One region of the Parabacteroides sp. B2-S-102 genome, then DNA from elsewhere that is predicted to be linked to it. Evidence: riboswitches for the same ligand, from Rfam matches in the RefSeq annotation. Region 1 holds a riboswitch; each other region holds the start of a gene.
The links. Region 1 has a riboswitch for cobalamin ahead of NBH07_RS15525 (TonB-dependent receptor). Riboswitches for the same ligand answer to the same signal wherever they lie in the genome.

Region 1 (2,207 bases):
TCTCATGGTAAATATAGCGCAAACCCGCGTACGCTTGGAAATGCTCATTGATATTGATCTCGTCTTGCGCATAAAATGCGGTCGTGTACATACTTTTACCCGCTATGTTATCCGTCTCACTGCTCAGTAATTCTTTAATGAACTCCGCACCAGCCGAAAGCTTATTATACTTGCCCAAACGAAAGATTCCCTTGACATTCAAGTTATGGTAATGAATCCGTTTCGTCATATCACTCTCTCCGCTTTTCTTTCCATCAAAGAAATCCTTATACGTACTATGATTGTCCGACAGATAATCAGCGTTCAAATAAGAGTTCTTATTAATCATGTATTGAGCGCCCGCCCCATAAGTGAACGTCTCTTTTCTCATATCATAGTTGGTCGTATTCACTTTATCCATCGGCATCGGACGATCGCTGGAACGTCCGAAGAAAGTACCACGCACATAAAAAGACAAACGATCCGTAGCGTCGTACGTGAAACGTTGGTTGATCACGTTCCGGTGAAATCCCTCGGAAGCTTGCTTATTGGTAGGAACCAACTCGCCTTTACTCTCCGTATAGGGATTTAATTGCCAACCATCGGCCCGTTGATATTGATAAGAAGTATATGAACCGAACTTCCCTACATTCACGTCCGCGTTGACCGACTGCAAGAATTGGTTCTTGCTACCATAACGGCTATTGCTCGTCACGTTCACCTTATTGCGGGAATCATCCGTGATGATATTGATAACGCCGGCGATCGCGTCGCTACCATACAAAGCGGAAGCGGCCCCGTTCAAGATCTCTACCCGCTTTACGTTAGACATATCGATACGGGAATAGGTATCATCGCCGGCCAAACGCTTACCGTTTTCCAAGATAACCACGTATTTCTCTGTCAATCCGTTCATATTCATCGTAGCCCCCTGTCCGTTTTCCATAAATACGATACTCGGATTCAGCTTGGTCATCGCATCTTGGAAATTGGTTACGCTCGCCTCTTTCAAGTCTTTTCCCGTAAGCACTTTCACGGGAATAGGGGAATTACTCATGCGGCGATGCGAACCGGTACCGGTTACCACCACTTGATCGATATTCACATACTTTTCTTTCAGCTTAATAACGACATCTTTTTCCGAGTGATCCGTTTGATACACGCCTTGCTCATAGCCAAGGTAAGTCACACGAATACGATGTCTACCATCGGGAAGGTTCAGCTCAAATTTTCCGCTGGCATCCGTGGTTGTACCATTCAAGGATTCCGACACGCGGATATTCGCGCCCGGAATTGGTTCATTACTTTCATCCACGACCTTACCCTGTAAACGTACCTGCGCAAATGATACGTTTATCGCACAACTTACAGCTAAAGCCGCGCACAAACACTTTCTTTTCATAAACGATTTGTTATTATGTATATTTCCGCTTTCCTGACCCCGAGAAAAACAGCAATAAAAACGCTTGGCAGGTTTCCTGACTTACCTCGTAGAAAACGACCTTCCCGTCTTTTACAGACAGTGGTATGAGAAATGTTTTCTACTTTACAAAAGCTTACAGTAGCGGGCACTGCTCCGGATTCACACCGGATTCCCTCTTTATGACGAAACCGGATGGTTTTACGTCATCACCAAAACGGGGGCAAAAGTATGAATTATTTTATATAAACAAAAATATATCCCGGCTTATGTTCTTTAAAAGCTTTACAAAGAGAAGCTTATAACACATCACATCGCCAAAAAGGAAAACAAAAGCAATCATACAAGACACAAAGTTTTCCAAAACTTTTCACAACGCACTACAAATTAACACCTTAACATAATTTAATCAGCAAAAAGTTTTCCAAAAAGAAAATCATATAGTGTAATAAGATACCTTTGCACGCATAATCAATCACAAATTAATCGACATCATGATACAGACAGTTGTTAAACGGGACGGGCGTATCGTTGGCTTCAACGAGGAGAAGATAGTAACCGCTATCCGTAAAGCCATGTTGCATACAGACAAGGGAGAAGATATGCAACTGATTCGCCAAATCACAGATCATATCTCATTCAAGGGAGAACCTCAAATGACCGTAGAGGCGATTCAAGATGCCGTGGAACTGGAATTGATGGCCAGTAGCCGGAAGGACGTAGCGCAGAAATATATCGCTTACCGAAATCAGCGAAGCGTAGCCCGCAAGGCGAAAACACGGGATATGTTCTTGGAGATTATCAATAT
Region 2 (2,207 bases), on a different contig from region 1:
ACACCTGTTACGACCCCATTTTCTACGGTTGCTATGCCTGTATCGGAACTACTCCAAATAACCTGCTTATTATCAGCGTTTACAGGAGAGATACTAGCTACAAGGGTTGCGTTTGCTCCTGCTTGTAAACGCAAAGAAGACTTATTGAGAGAAATGGATGTTACGTGTATCACCGGGATCTCGGGTTCATCCCCTCCACCTCCAGAGGGTATTGTCGCAGCGACAAAGACATCCCCGGGCTGAGTTCCTTCTGATGTATTCATATTTCCATTCCAGCTCCACGCATCCCAACAACCATCCGTCAATACACGGCTTGTCGCACCTAAACCAGAATAGCTAAAATTAGAGGTTTGGCTACTTCTCACAAAATAACTCCAATAGCCATAATACCAACCGGCTTGCCAATGAATGCCATTGCTACAACTCCAATAGTCATAGTCATAAGATGGATATCCATATCTTTCCGCATTTATCGGGTGATAAATAACTCCTGTTTGAACCCCTTGCCGAATGGCGGCCGCAACATCCTCTGCCGGATGCTCTGGATGAGAAGTTTGCCCCAACAGCGGATTTGTGATAGGAGGTTCAAATTTAAACGCATTTTTAGGCTCAGACTTCGCTCCCTCTAGATCATAAGAAATATTAAGTCTACTTTCACCATACCCGATTCCATCGATCGTATATCCCATCCAGCCAGTGTATTGGGTGAGCAATACCAATCGAGGATCTGCTTGAGCAATCGCCACGATCATATCATGTCCGGTTGCCTCGCCATCCCAGCGATATCCCCAAACCATGGCATCCGGGCGATTCCCATCATGCCATTCAATCACTAAAGCGGCTTTATTGCTACCGTTACCAACCCAATATTGGATGTCATCGAAAGTAAAACTGGCATCAGCTCTTAACTGAGACTCCTGCTTTGTTGAGATATTCCTTGCGGAAGGATGCGGTTGACCTTGGACCAATACTTGCGCATAGGCTCCAACTACGTAAAAAGCCATTACAAAGAAAAAAGATAAAAACTTTCTCATAAGCATAATATTAATGTAAAACTCCAAAAAACAAATACACTGAATGATATAAAAAGACATGGCTTTAACAGGTTAACACAAAATAAATTACCCATAGTTCCCCACAAACTACGGCATAACTTACCCTATCAAAATTACCTCTTTAGAGCAATGTTCTCTGTATTCCATATTTGAATCATACGCTAAACCCCGGTAGCGTAAAATTGCGGCGGTTATCCGGCATTGGCAGGTCTTCTGACTTACTCCACTTTAGAACTTCCTTCCCGTTCCTTCCGGAAACAGTGGCAATGAGTTGATGTCTAAAGCTTTTTTGGAGCTTACAGCAGCGGGACTGTCCAGGTTTCTCACCTGATTCCCTTTTAATCGCCGTACCTGAATAGGGTAGGCGAACCAATACGATGGCAAATTTATAAAAAAACAATTCAAAATATACACAATTTTATCAAAACCTTTATTCCCTCAACCATCGCTGGCCATTCGTGGGTATTCGCAACCCTCAAAATACATATTTGTAGGTATTGCCGAGACTAATAAGATATCGGATATTTGTCTTCGTTATTAAACTATAAAAACAAATAGAAATGAAGACTATAGGAATATTCTACGGCTCGTCTACAGGAACGACGGAAGGGATCGCGAAACGTATCGCAGAGAAGCTGGGTGTGGAAGACAAAGATATTCATGACGTATCTAACGCTTCTCCCGCTGATGTAGCGCCTTATGAAATCTTGTTATTGGGCTGTTCCACTTGGGGCGCCGGAGATTTGCAAGATGATTGGGATAGTTATCTAGGGAAGCTGAAAAAGCTGGACTTAAGTGAGAAAACCGTCGCATTATTCGGTTGCGGAGACTCAGCCTCTTTTAGCGACACTTTCTGTGACGCCATCGGTACGATCTATTCCGACCTGCGAAATACAGGTTGCAAGTTCATCGGCGCTGTAGATGCCTCGGGATATTCATTTGACAGTTCCACCGCCTGCATAAACGGTATGTTCGTCGGACTTCCTCTGGATGAAATGAATGAAGACGATCAAACAGAAGGGCGGATCGACCAGTGGTTGGCATCTATAAGGAAAGAAGGAATTGAATAGACGCACACTTTTACATACATAACTGTTTAACCTTAATATTACAACGTTTGCGTATTCAACTTGATTGGTTTAGATTTATGAA
Region 3 (2,207 bases), on a different contig from region 1:
TCGAAAGAAATTCCATTTTCCTTCGAATGAAAATTTAGTTTCTTTCGGAAGGAATTACTTTTTCTTCCGAAAGGAATAAAAAACATTGTGTAGTGAACTTTTTTAGTCCTTCTCTACCGCATAAGCTTTCTTCTTATCAACGATATCGATCATCTTATGTTTAGCCATGAAACGGGCATGTTCGATGAAGATCTTCTGGATATCCGGATTCTGTCCCAGACCTTCCATAAATACGCTTACCTCGTAGCCTTTCTTTTCCAATTCCTCTTTCCAATCACCGGCGATATCGTTTTTCGCATGGTCTCCGGCAACAAACATAAATGGTATCAACAAGACTTTCTTCGTTCCATTGGCCTTTACTTGGGCTACCATCGTATCAAAAGTAGGATAGCCCTCGATGGTTCCTACGGAATAATCCTTGAATCCCTTCTCCTTCAACATATAATCCAACATAGCATATTGGGCCGTCGCCGGTGTATAAGTGCCATGGCCTACCAATAAAGTAGCGCCTTCTTTCGCCCCATTTTTTATGATAGCGGCGATTACCGCCTCATAATCCTCCGGTGTATACAATAAAGGATTACCGATACGAATCTCCTTGAAAGAAGATTTCATGGTGGCAACATCCTTACGTAAGGATTCCATCTCGATACCTTCGATTATATTCGTGGATTGGATTAAGACATGTGTATAACCATCAGTCTTTAATTTTTCCAAGGCCTCGATCGGGTTCAGTTTCTCTACGCCACGAGCTTTTAAGCGGCGCATTACAATGCGAGAAGTCCATGCCTCACGCAACTCAACATCTTTGAAAGCTTCTTTCGCTTTTTGATTGATCGCGTCGATTGTCAAGGCACGGGTATCATCATGGGTTGTTCCAAAATGTACCATCAATAAAGCGGCCTTATCGCCCGGTTGTAAAGAGGCGAATAAATCGGATGCTACAAAATTCTCGCCATCGTGCGCACGACAAACTAGGCTGATGACCAGCAGGAAGAAAGATAGTAAGTGTTTCCTCATCATATGAATATATTAATAATTAGATTACATATCAATCCCACGGAGACAACGTATTATTCCGTCTCCAACATCTTTTAGATATAGGTGATATTTCTATCCTCTTAATTACTCCTAACCCCGGGAGGAATTAATCATTACTTCGCTTGGCAGGTTTCCTGACTGGCTCGGAAAGCAACCTTCCCATCTTTCTTAAGACAGTGGCATAGCAGAACGCTTTCCTTTTCAAGAGCTTCACAGTAGCGGGCACTGTTCCGGATTCTAACCGGATTCCCTTTTATAGAATTGTCGGTAGACAAACTCTATCACCTAAGCGGTCGCAAATTTATATAAATAATCCCGAAAAGTAACAACATCTTTCAAAGAATCCCTGTTTCAATAGCATCTTTTTTGTTTAACATCAAATAAATAGATATGGAATGGATAACTAATTTACTTCAACATTATCCGGAGCTAGCTATTTTCATAACCTTAGCTCTCGGTTTCTGGATTGGCAAGTTTAAGATAAAGAAGTTCACGCTGGGAACGGTTACCAGCGTATTATTGGTCGGTGTATTGATCGGGCAATTAAAAATCGATATAAGCGGACCGTTAAAGTCCGTCTTTTTCTTGATGTTCCTCTTCGCTGTAGGATATAGTGTTGGGCCACAGTTCTTCCGGGGATTGAAAAAGGAAGGTCTTCCTCAAATGCTTTTCGCCGCCGTCATGTGTATATTTTGTTTGATCGCTCCTTTTTTGTTAGCGAAACTTATGGGATATAACGCAGGCGAGGCCGCAGGATTATTGGCGGGCTCCCAGACGATGTCGGCAGTATTAGGAGTTGCCGAAGATACGATCGGACAGATGAATATTAGCGATACGGATAAAAGCGCTATGGTAAATGTAATGCCCGTGGCCTATGCGGTAACTTATATTTTCGGTACGGCAGGATCCGCATGGTTGGTGAGTGATATCGGGCCACGTCTTTTAGGAGGACTCGACTACGTGAAAAAAGCCTGTAAAGAGCTAGAGGCTAAAATGGGAAATAACGACGAGAGCGAGCAACCGGGCTTTATGCCTGCCGCCCGTCCGGTAACTTTCCGGGCCTATAAGATTAGTAATGAATGGTTCAAGGAGGGTAAAAGCGTAAAGCAGTTGGAGGAATATCTGGACCAATTAGGACGGCATTTGTTCGTGGAGCGTGTCCGTAT
Region 4 (2,207 bases), on a different contig from region 1:
GCTGATGGATAAGCCAGCTCCCGCTACCAACGCTGTCAATGCCTGTGGTAGTCGGGATTTCCAGATAATATTCTGCCATGTAATAGGCTCATTTCCTAAATTCCAGATAATATGCCAAACCGATTGAAGAGGAATAGAGACTGACCCCAACACCAAATTCAAAAAGATTAGAACAAAAATAGCCGTGACAATCGCCAGCATCCATAGGGTATTTGAATGTCTCATCAGTGTTCCTTATTTAAGTCGAGAATAATAGACCGACTCATGATCCGGTAATAAATCCGGATGAAAGATATGAAGCAAATCCGCTAGGACGATCTCCGGTTCTGTCGGCATACTCTCATAAAACGGCGTGTTCTTCATATTACAATAGATAATTCCTTTCTCCCGGAACGCACGGAAATCCTCATAACGAGGATCTTGCTCTTTCAATGCCTCATAGCTGAACGTTCCCGGGAAACTATTCACGATACGCCAATAATCAGCGTCGTCCGCTTGGTTATAGACCGTCTCGAAGTCTAATGTAACACCACCGGATCGCTCATCATCTTTCAAGAAATAATCAGCGCCGGCATCCTTGAAAAGTTGCGCTAAGAAGCTCTTTCCTCCTACGGCATACCAGTTTCCACCCCGTAACTCGCCACTAAAAACGATCGGACGTTTTTTAACCTTACCATCCGCCGTAAGTTCCTTTAATTCATTATACCTCTTCTCGATGGTGGCGAAACGCTCATTGCCATCTTTCTCTATCCCCAACAGCAAGCCTACGAACTTGATCCACTCGGCCTGTCCCAATGGCGTAGTCTCCTTATAACCCAAATGGGGAATCAAGGGAATACCCACGTCTTTCAGCGTCTCATAGCCTCCCCGCTTGAATGGCGATACAAGGATCAAATCAGGATTCATGCTCATGATAACCTCGTTATCGAAATTCCCCTCGATACCGATCTTAGCGGTTTTACCTTCTTTCAGGCGTTCGTTCATCTCTTTATTGAACAAATGCCGTGTACTGGTAATCCCAACGACCCTATCCAAGGCACCCAATTTAATAAAGTTCGATAATTGCAGGGAAGTCATACAGATAACGCTTCGGATAGGAAGCTCTATCACCGTATAATCAGCGGGAATCCCCGTGGGTTTCGCACCTCTTTTCACGAACGCATAATGAAACGTGGTGCTTTCCTCATTTTGAGGATCTTGGATATCAGCCAAGAGATATTGATCCGCATAGGTAAGCTTGAATCCTTGGGCGTATAAAGGCTTAACCTGCTCTTGCGAGAACGCAGATTGCTCTACGGAAGCCGTCTTCCCTATTTCTCCTTTTTCACGGATACCTGAAGTACATGATAAAGTCAATACCGATAAAAGCAAGCATCCACCCGCTATAAACTTATTCATAATCCTTGTTTAATTGACAGTTGATCATTGACAGTTACTCTCGTCCTGCTCCACGGGACAGCAACATTTATTTATGAACCGGCAGGTCTTCTGACTTACTTCCATTCAGGACGCCTTCCCGATTACAAAACCAGTGGCCAAGGTATTGTCCGAATGTTTAAAAGTTCACAGCAGCGTGGTCTGTCCGGGATTCTCACCCGGTTCCCTTTTAATCCGCCTCCCGGAAAAAGAGATAAGCGGAGCCTGTTACAGTGACAAAAGTAGTAAGAATATTTGTATACATCCACAATTTTAAGGACTTTTGCGTTTCAAATAAAAACAGATACACATGAATCATCCTATTCACTTCGTCTCATTAGGTCCCGGTGATCCGGAATTAATTACGCTGAAAGGGCTTAAAACATTACAAAAGGCTGATATTATCTATTGTCCTGCTACACAAGGCAAGCATGGAATCATATCTCGGGCGACGGATATATTGAAAGCTATTGAGGTAGACGAATCCTTGATCCATCCGTTTATTTTGCCAATGAGTAAGGAACGGACAGATGCGTTAAACGCTTATAACAAATTGTTTCTGGATGCCCAAGCTGAATATTTGAAAGGGAAACAAATCGTGATCGTCGCCGAGGGAGACGCTGGTTTTTATTCATCTATACAATATGTATACGATAAATTCGAGGAAACAGGAATCCCGGTAGATCGAATCGCAGGAATTCCGGCATTTATAGCGGCAGGTGCCTTGGCCGGGATACATATCGTAAAACAAGAGGAGCAAATTAACGTAATCCCCGGGACTGCGTCGTTCG

Region 2: another riboswitch for cobalamin. It lies ahead of NBH07_RS20915 (Ig-like domain-containing protein); the one in region 1 lies ahead of NBH07_RS15525 (TonB-dependent receptor).
Region 3: another riboswitch for cobalamin. It lies ahead of NBH07_RS02680 (sirohydrochlorin cobaltochelatase); the one in region 1 lies ahead of NBH07_RS15525 (TonB-dependent receptor).
Region 4: another riboswitch for cobalamin. It lies ahead of NBH07_RS18550 (ABC transporter substrate-binding protein); the one in region 1 lies ahead of NBH07_RS15525 (TonB-dependent receptor).

The regions. Positions count from the first base shown of each region.
Region 1 is NZ_JAMOKM010000013.1:23,619-25,825, reverse strand. It holds gene NBH07_RS15525 (TonB-dependent receptor) at 1-1,381, opposite strand, end outside; cobalamin riboswitch at 1,431-1,632, opposite strand; gene NBH07_RS15520 (anaerobic ribonucleoside triphosphate reductase) at 1,894-2,207, shown strand, end outside.
Region 2 is NZ_JAMOKM010000027.1:45,383-47,589, reverse strand. It holds gene NBH07_RS20915 (Ig-like domain-containing protein) at 1-1,034, opposite strand, end outside; cobalamin riboswitch at 1,242-1,444, opposite strand; gene fldA (flavodoxin FldA) at 1,616-2,125, shown strand.
Region 3 is NZ_JAMOKM010000001.1:625,700-627,906, reverse strand. It holds gene NBH07_RS02680 (sirohydrochlorin cobaltochelatase) at 103-1,020, opposite strand; cobalamin riboswitch at 1,149-1,346, opposite strand; gene aspT (aspartate-alanine antiporter) at 1,432-2,207, shown strand, end outside.
Region 4 is NZ_JAMOKM010000019.1:63,192-65,398, forward strand. It holds gene NBH07_RS18545 (iron chelate uptake ABC transporter family permease subunit) at 1-225, opposite strand, end outside; gene NBH07_RS18550 (ABC transporter substrate-binding protein) at 235-1,398, opposite strand; cobalamin riboswitch at 1,462-1,660, opposite strand; gene NBH07_RS18555 (precorrin-2 C(20)-methyltransferase) at 1,727-2,207, shown strand, end outside.